One region of the Arthrobacter sp. Hb9-2 genome, then DNA from elsewhere that is predicted to be linked to it. Evidence: riboswitches for the same ligand, from Rfam matches in the RefSeq annotation. Region 1 holds a riboswitch; the other holds the start of a gene.
The links. A riboswitch is a leader RNA that binds a small molecule or an ion and turns the genes downstream of it on or off. The one in region 1 is predicted to bind glycine.
Positions count from the first base shown of each region.

Region 2: another riboswitch for glycine. It lies ahead of gcvP (aminomethyl-transferring glycine dehydrogenase); the one in region 1 lies ahead of gcvP (aminomethyl-transferring glycine dehydrogenase).

Region 1 covers NZ_JBNHGJ010000004.1:148,334-152,747, forward strand. Annotated here, with positions in the region: gene AC5RV1_RS04600 (hypothetical protein) at 1-29, shown strand, start outside; gene AC5RV1_RS04605 (DUF427 domain-containing protein) at 121-405, opposite strand; gene AC5RV1_RS04610 (VOC family protein) at 544-903, opposite strand; gene AC5RV1_RS04615 (hypothetical protein) at 983-1,303, shown strand; gene AC5RV1_RS04620 (hypothetical protein) at 1,311-1,667, opposite strand; glycine riboswitch at 1,817-1,914, shown strand; glycine riboswitch at 1,916-2,023, shown strand; gene gcvP (aminomethyl-transferring glycine dehydrogenase) at 2,076-4,414, shown strand, end outside.
Region 2 covers NZ_JBNHGJ010000047.1:2,619-7,032, forward strand. Annotated here, with positions in the region: gene gcvP (aminomethyl-transferring glycine dehydrogenase) at 1-2,320, opposite strand, end outside; glycine riboswitch at 2,501-2,599, opposite strand; gene AC5RV1_RS19445 (TetR/AcrR family transcriptional regulator) at 2,690-3,229, opposite strand; gene AC5RV1_RS19450 (MFS transporter) at 3,296-4,414, shown strand, end outside.

The sequences.
Region 1 (4,414 bases):
AACTGTTCGATATGCCGCTGGCCGCTTAGCCGGAGCGCTGTACAGGGCGCGATGGTGGGCCCTGGCAAAAAGCAACGGGCGGCGGCGGGAAGTCCCGCCGTCGCCCGTTGCTTTCCGCTGCTACGCCTCGATGGTTACGCCGCGCCAGAACGCGATGCGGTCCTCGATCTGCTTGGCGCGTGCCTTCGGCTCCGGGTAGTACCAGGCCGCGTCCACGTTCAGCTTTCCGTCCACTTCCAGCGAGTGGTAGCTGGCTTTGCCCTTCCAGGGGCAGACCGAATAAAGGTCACTGTCCCGGAGGTAGCCCGCATTCACTGCATCGCGCGGGAAGTAATGGTTGCCCTCCACCACCACGGTGTCCGTGGATTCGGCGATGACTTTTCCGTTCCAGATAGCCCTGACCATGTGGTTCCATTCTGTTGGCTGCCGACGCATGGGAATGCCGCTCGTAGGTATCCCAACGGCATAGTGTGGGCACTTGTTCCCGCAGGGTGGGTTTCAGCGCCGGAATCTGAACTACCGGCGGAACGATCGATGGCGGCGCTACCGCGGGCCTTGGTCGATGACGCAGAAACGGTTCCCGTCGGGGTCGGCGAGCACCACAAAGTCGGAGTCCTCCGGATACAGGTCCCAGTCGATGCTCCGGGCGCCGAGCGAGATCAGCCGCTCCACCTCGGCTGATTGGTGGTCAGCATACAAATCCAGGTGGATGCGCGGGTGGTCCTGCACGGGCGTCTCGCTCAGCATGAGTGCCAGCTGCGCTCCCGGTCCCGACGCCGGCACGAGGATCACCCAGGTCTCATCCCCGGGCTCACGGGGAACGTAGCCCAGGGCGGCGTGCCAAAAAGCTGTGGCGCGGGCGACGTCATTGACGCCAAAGACGGTGCTGCCAATGGTCAACATCCGCCCAGCCTAGCCACAGCCCCCGCCGCCTGTCCCGGGCGGCGGGGTAACGATCAACAGCACCACTAGACTCGCCTGCATGGGGGAAAACAACACACCTGACGCACAGAAAACGCCAAAACCTGCCCGCTTCTTCGGAGCCGCGCTGCCGGTAGCCGCCCTCGCCGTGGTGCTGGTGGGGTGCTTCGTCGCGTGGAGCAACAGCCAGAATGTCAGCTTTGGCTGGTTCGCGTACGCGCCGCTGAGCAACGAGCCCTTCAGTGGAAGCGGCTTGGCGTTCGTTACGCCAGGGACGCAGGCAGGCCTGGCAATCGCCGTCGCGGGTTTGCTTGTCCTGGCATTCTGGGCCGGGTACCGCATCGGCACAACAGCCGGCCCCAGGAAGCGGCAGCTGCTCTAAGCAGCTTTTACAGCCGGTCCACTCCGCTGATCCCGAGCGTGCGCGCCAGGCTGTTGGCGATATCCCTCAGTGCAGCCACTTCAGCATCGTCGTAGCCGGCTTCGCGGTGGGCCAGTGCGACTTCCAGTTGGGCCGCCAGATGCCTCCTGTCGCGCGCGGATACGGCCACCACATCAGCGGCCGTCTTCACCTTGCGGACATTCAGGGTTTCGGCGCCGCCCCAGCGCTGTCCGCCCAACATGAATTCGGCACGTGTGACCTCTTTGAAGCGGGACGACAACTCACTGAGCAATTCGGAGACAGCAGCGGGATGGGACTGGTCATCTACCGTGATGTGGACGGCAATAGTGTGGCTTGTCATCATGGCTCATCCCGCCTTTAGGGGCTATTAATCATCCCGTAGTCCCTTCCACTTGTCAGCCTCCTTCCGCCCCAGAATGCCCCCCCGTTTTGCATCCAGCCCCGCAACCCGGTATGGTGTGAGCCGTGTCACCCACCAGTGGCACGTGCTGATGATCTGCGGCGGGAGAGTCCTGCCGGTACGTTCTGCAGGCGCCGTAGGAGCAAATCCTCCCCAGGAATCTCTCAGGCCCACGTACCGCCGCGGCAAGGCAACTCTGGAAAGCAGTCCGGGCAACCGGGCTCACCGACGGTGCAAGTGGCGCTCTGCTGAACAGCAAAGCAACGCAAAACTCTCAGGTTCAATACAGAGCGGGGAGGAACCCGAATCAACGTGGTGTTTCGGCACCACCTGAATTATGGAGTTCCTCTCATGACGGTTCAATCGTCCCCAACCACCTTCGCAGACCGCCATATCGGCGCGCGCCGCCAGTCCGACATCGACACCATGCTCAAGGCCGTCGGCTACGACAGCGTCGATGGCCTCGTCGACAGCGCGGTCCCCGATTCCATCCGCCAGGACAAGCCCCTCACCCTCGAGAGTGCCCTCAGCGAAGTCCAGGTCCTCGCCGAGCTCCGCAAGCTTGCCGGCAAAAACAAGACGGCCGTGCAGATGATCGGCCAGGGCTACTACGACACCGTGACCCCGCCGGTGATCCGCCGCAACATCCTCGAAGCCCCCGCCTGGTACACCGCCTACACCCCGTACCAGCCGGAAATCTCCCAGGGCCGGCTCGAAGCACTGCTGAACTTCCAGACCATGGTGCAGGACCTCACCGCGCTCCCGGTAGCCAACGCCTCCCTCCTGGACGAAGCCACCGCCGTCGCTGAAGCCGTGCTGCTGATGCGCCGCGCGAATAGGGCCAAAGGCCAGAACGCAGGCGCCAAGGACGGCAAGACCGTCCTGGACGCCGACCTGCTCCCGCAGACCATCGCCATCGTGCTGGGCCGCGCCGAAGCCCTCGGCTTCGAGGTGGAGATCGCCGACCTCACGGCCGGCCTGCCCGACGGCGACATCAACGGCGTTGTTCTCCAGCAGCCCGGCGTCTCCGGCCGTGTGTGGGACCAGTCCGCCGTCATCGCCGAGGCCAAAGACCGCGGCGCCCTGGTCACCGTCGCCGCCGACCTCCTGGCCCTCACCCTCATCACCCCGCCGGGTGAGCAGGGCGCGGACATCGCCGTCGGCTCCACCCAGCGCTTTGGCGTGCCGTTGTTCTTTGGGGGACCGCACGCCGCCTACATGGCTGTCCGCCAGGGCATGGAGCGCACCCTCCCCGGCCGGATCGTGGGTGTTTCCAAGGACGACGCCGGTGTCCCCGCCTACCGCCTGGCCCTGCAGACCCGCGAGCAGCACATCCGCCGCGAGAAGGCCACCTCCAACATCTGCACCGCGCAGGCACTGCTCGCTATCGTCTCGTCCTTCTACGCCGTCTATCACGGCCCCGACGGACTGAAGGCGATTGCCGAAACCGTCCACAACAACGCCCGCGCCCTGGCCACCACGCTGAAGACCGCCGGACGCGATCTGGTGTCCGACACGTTCTTCGACACCCTCACCGTCCGCGTGCCCGGCAAGGCAGCGAAGGTGATCACCGCCGCCGAAGCCCACGGCATCAACCTGCGCCTCATCGATGCGGACACAGTTGGCGTGTCAGTCGATGAAACCACGACGCCGGAGGTTCTCTCCTCGGTTGCCGTCGCCTTTGGCGCCGGTCCCGTTGCGGAAGCTGCCGGGTTCGAGTTGCCCAAGTCGGTGCTGCGCACCTCCACGTACCTGCAGCACCCGGTGTTCAACACCCACCGTTCCGAGACTCAGCTGCTGCGATACATCCGCCGCCTCTCCGACCGGGACCTGGCGCTGGACCGCACCATGATCCCGTTGGGTTCCTGCACCATGAAGCTGAACGCCACGGCCGAGATGGAAGCCATCTCCTGGCCCGAGTTCGCCTCGATCCACCCGTTCGCCCCGGACTCGCAGACCGAAGGCTGGCGCGAACTGATCGCGGACCTCGAAGCGCAGCTCACGGAGATCACGGGCTACGACCAGGTGTCCATCCAGCCCAACGCCGGTTCCCAGGGCGAGCTCGCCGGCTTGCTGGCGATCCGCGGCTACCACCACTCGCGCGGCGACCAGCAGCGCAACGTGTGCCTGATCCCGGCGTCGGCGCACGGCACCAACGCCGCTTCCGCCGTCCTCGCGGGCATGAAGGTGGTTGTGGTGGCCACCGCCGCCGACGGCACCATCGACCACACCGACCTCGCAGCTAAGATTGAGGCCCACAAGGACGCCCTCTCGGCGATCATGATCACCTACCCGTCAACGCACGGGGTGTATGACTCGGACGTGCGCGAGGTGTGCGATGCCATCCACGCCGCCGGTGGCCAGGTGTATGTGGACGGTGCCAACCTGAACGCCCTCGTTGGTTTGGCCCAACCGGGCAAGTTCGGTGGCGACGTGTCGCACCTGAACCTGCACAAGACGTTCTGCATCCCGCACGGCGGCGGCGGACCCGGCGTCGGACCTGTCGCTGCCAAGGCGCACCTCGCACCGTTTATGCCGGGCGACGCCAACAAAGCAGCCCACGAAGACGGGCACGGGGTTGCGATTTCTGCTTCGCGCTTCGGTTCGGCCGGCGTGCTGCCGATTTCCTGGGCGTACGTGAAGCTGATGGGCGGGCAGGGGCTCACCGAGGCCACCAAGTCCGCCCTGCT
Region 2 (4,414 bases), on a different contig from region 1:
TCAGCTTCACGTACGCCCAGGAGATGGGGAGCACGCCGGCGGAACCGTACTTGGAGGCGGAGATGGGGACGTCGTTGCCTTCGGTCCAGGTGGCCGCGTTGCCGGGCATAAAGGGCGCCAGGTGCGCCTTCGCAGCGACAGGTCCGACGCCGGGTCCGCCGCCGCCGTGCGGGATGCAGAACGTCTTGTGCAGGTTCAGGTGCGACACGTCGCCACCGAACTTGCCCGGCTGCGCCAAACCGACGAGGGCGTTGAGGTTTGCGCCGTCAATGTAGACCTGGCCGCCGGCAGCGTGGATGGCGTCGCAGACTTCGCGCACGTCGGCGTCATACACGCCGTGCGTTGACGGGTAGGTGATCATGATGCAGGACAGGGCGTCCTTGTTGGCCTCGATCTTGGCGTACAGGTCGGCGTGGTCGATGGTACCGTCGGCGGCGGTGGCCACCACAACCACCTTCATGCCCGCGAGGACAGCGGAAGCGGCGTTGGTGCCGTGCGCCGACGCCGGGATCAGGCAGACGTTGCGCTGCTGGTCGCCGCGCGAGTGGTGGTAGCCGCGGATTGCCAGCAGGCCGGCGAGCTCGCCCTGGGAACCGGCGTTGGGCTGGATGGACACCTGGTCGTAGCCGGTGATCTCCGTGAGCTGCGCTTCGAGGTCCGCGATCAGTTCGCGCCAGCCTTCGGTCTGCGAGTCCGGGGCGAACGGGTGGATGGAGGCGAACTCGGGCCAGGAGATGGCTTCCATCTCGGCTGTGGCGTTCAGCTTCATGGTGCAGGAGCCCAACGGGATCATGGTGCGGTCCAGCGCCAGGTCCCGGTCGCTGAGCTTGCGGATGTAACGGAGGAGCTGGGTCTCCGAACGGTAGGTGTTGAACACGGGGTGCTGCAGGAAGTCGGAGGAGCGTTCGACGGCGGCATCCAGGCCGAACCCATCCACCACCTCAGCCAGCCCGGCACCAAAGGCGGCCAGGACGCCGTCGACAATGTCCGCGGTTGTCGTTTCATCGGTGGAGAAGCCCACCGTGTGCGCGTCGATGCTGCGCAGGTTGATTCCCCTGGCCTCTGCTGCGGCGATGATGCCCGCCGCCTTGCCGGGAACGGAGACCGTGACGGTGTCGAAGAAGCTGGTGTGCACTACCTCCAGGCCGGCGGCCTTGAGCGAAGCGGCAAGGGTCCTGGCGTGGGCGTGGGCGGACTGCGCAATCGCCTTCAGCCCCTGGGGTCCGTGATAGACGGCGTACATTGAGGCCACGATGGCCAGAAGGGCCTGCGCGGTGCAGATGTTCGAGGTGGCCTTCTCGCGGCGGATGTGCTGCTCGCGGGTCTGCAGGGCCAGGCGGTAGGCAGGAGTTCCCGCGGAGTCCTTCGAGACGCCCACCAGCCGTCCGGGCATGGAGCGTTCAAGGCCTTTCTGGACTGCCATGTAGGCGGCGTGCGGGCCGCCGTAGAAGAGCGGGACACCGAAGCGCTGTGCCGAGCCGACGGCGATGTCCGCGCCCTGCTCACCGGGGGGCGTGATGAGGGTCAGCGCGAGCAGGTCGGCCGCGACGGTCACGAGGGCGCCGCGCTGCTTGGCGTCGGCGATCACGGCGCTGTGGTCAAACACCCGGCCGGAAGCCCCGGGCTGCTGCAGGACCACGCCGTTGATGGGGCCGTCGGGCAATCCCGTGGAGAGGTCCGCCACCTCAACCTCGAAGCCGAGTGCCTCGGCGCGGCCCTTCACGATGGCGATGGTCTGCGGCAGGCAGTCGGCGTCCAGCACAGTCTTGCCGTCCCGCACCTCTTTGTTTTTGTTCGCGCGGCGCATCATCAGCACGGCCTCCGCCACGGCGGTGGCTTCATCCAGCAGGGAGGCGTTGGCGATGGGCAGTCCCACCAGGTCCTGGACCATGGTCTGGAAGTTCAGCAGCGCTTCGAGCCGGCCCTGGGAAATCTCGGGCTGATAGGGCGTGTACGCGGTGTACCAGGCCGGGCCTTCGAGGATGTTGCGGCGGATCACCGGCGGCGTGACGGTGTCGTAGTAGCCCTGGCCGATCATCTGCACGGCGGTCTTGTTCTTGGCTGCCAGAGTGCGCAGTTCGGCGAGCGCCTCCACCTCGCTCAGTGCGCCCTTCAGTTCCAGCGCGGAGTCCTGGCGGATGTCCTTGGGGACCGCGGTATCCACCAGCGCGTCCACGGTGTTGTAGCCCACGGCCTTGAGCATGGTGTCGACGTCGGCCTCCCGGCGGGCGCCGATGTGCCGGTCAACGAAGGTGGCAGCAGCCGGGGCGGCAATAGCCGGAGAGGCGGGGGCCGGAGATACAGTCACGGGGAACTCCATAGCTAAGGCGGCATCAGGGTACGCCGCATCGATTCGGGTTCCTCCCCGCTCTGTATTGGACCTGAGAGTTTCCGCGTTGCCTGCATCCGCTGGCCCCGCTTGCACCGTCGGTGAGCACAGCAGTCCAGGTATCCGGGGAACCGGATGCCAGGCGGACGGCCTGCTACTTTCCAGAGTTGCCTCGCCGCGGCGGTACATGGGCCTGTGAGATTCCTGGGGAGGTATTGCTCCTACGGCGCCTGCTTGTACCTTCTGGCAGAACTCTCCCGCCGCAGATCAAAGGCTATTCATTTGGGTTTTCCTGGTGGCCGGCGACGGCCCACACATGCAGTAATTCTCCTATGCCGCGGGCTCAGGAGCAAATACCGGCTAGCCCCTGAGCCTCTCGACGGCGGCCAGGAGTTCGTCGACCTCGGCCTGCCTGTCGCCGGCGTTTCCGGACGGCCCGCTTTCCCACATGGCGTTGAAGTACAACCCGTCCCCCATATACAGGACGGCCTTTGCCATCGCAGCGCCCACGTCCTTGCCGATCAGGTCCAGCCATTGCTGCTGGATGACTGCGAAGCGGCGGCGGGCATCCTCGTGGGCCACCTCGGCGAGTCGCGTCACGGCGACAAAAGAACGGTCCATGGGGGTATCGGACCAGAGGGAGGACCGGATGAAGTAGGCCGCGGCCCCCTCGGGCGCGGCGGCCATGGCTGCGAGGTCATCTCCTGCCAAGCGGTCCAACCGCTCCAGGGTGGCAGTGATCAGCGCTTCCTTGTTGGGGAAGTGGTACAGCAGGCCGCCCTTGGAGACGCCGGCCCGCTTTGCCACCGCATCCAGCGTGGCGGCCCTCTCCCCCACGTCGATCAGGAGTTCTTCAAAGGCATCGAGGACTGCATCTCGCGCTACGGGTTTTCGGGGCATGCCTCCCATCATGCATCGCGGGTATTGGTTTTCTTAACTATACCGTCTGGACGGTATAGTTATTCCATGACACCGTCCACCGCCTCCCAGCAAGCACTCACCCGCACTGCCCCGACGGCCCCGGATCCCACAAGGGGCACGTGGCGCGACTGGCTTGCGCTCGGGCTGCTGATGTTCCCTGTCCTCCTCGTGGCAGTGGACAATACCGCCCTGACGTTTGCGCTGCCGGCAATTGCGCGCACGCTGGAAACCTCGGGAGTGGAGCTGCTGTGGATTGTGGATGCCTATCCGCTGGTGCTGGCTGGATTGCTCGTGGCCATGGGGAGCCTGGGCGACCGGATTGGACGCCGGCGGCTCCTGATCATCGGCAGCATCGGCTTTGCAGCCGTATCAGCAGTAACGGCCTTCGCTCCCAGCGCCGGCTGGCTGATTGCCGGACGCGCGGCCCTGGGTTTCTTCGGCGCCATGCTGATGCCCTCCACACTTTCCCTGATCCGCAACATTTTCGTCGATCCCAACCGCCGGCGGCTGGCCATTGCCATCTGGGCTGCAGGGTTTTCCGGCGGCGCCGCCCTGGGCCCAATATTTGGCGGGTGGCTCGTTGAGCAGTTCTGGTGGGGAGCGATACTCCTGGTGGCCGTGCCCATCATGCTGCCCCTGCTGGCCTTCGGACCCGCATTCATCCCCGAGTCCAAGGACCCAACACCTGGGCGGGTGGATGCGCCGAGCATCCTGCTCTCGCTGCTCACCATGGTTCCGGTGGTCTACGGCATCAAGGAATTCGCCACCGAAGGTGCCGGACCGCTGGCCCTGGGCAGCCTGGCCTTCGGCCTGGCAATGGGTGCCACTTTTGTCCGGCGGCAACAGCGGCTCAAGAGCCCGCTGCTGGACATGTCCTTGTTCCGTAACCGGGTGTTCAGCATGGCCATCACGGCAAACGTCCTGGCCCTGTTCTCCTTCAACGGCTTCATCCTCTTCCTGGCCCAGCACCTACAGCTCCTTGAGGGCATGTCCCCTTCCGCTGCGGGAATGGCAATGATTCCGGCGCTGGTGGCAACCGTCGTGGCGGGCCTTGCGGTGGTGCCGGTAGTGCGGAAGGTCCGGCCGGGTTTCGTAGTGGGCACCGGCCTGGCCATGAGCGCCGCAGGCTACAGCATGGTGACGTTCGGCAGCCATGCCGACGGG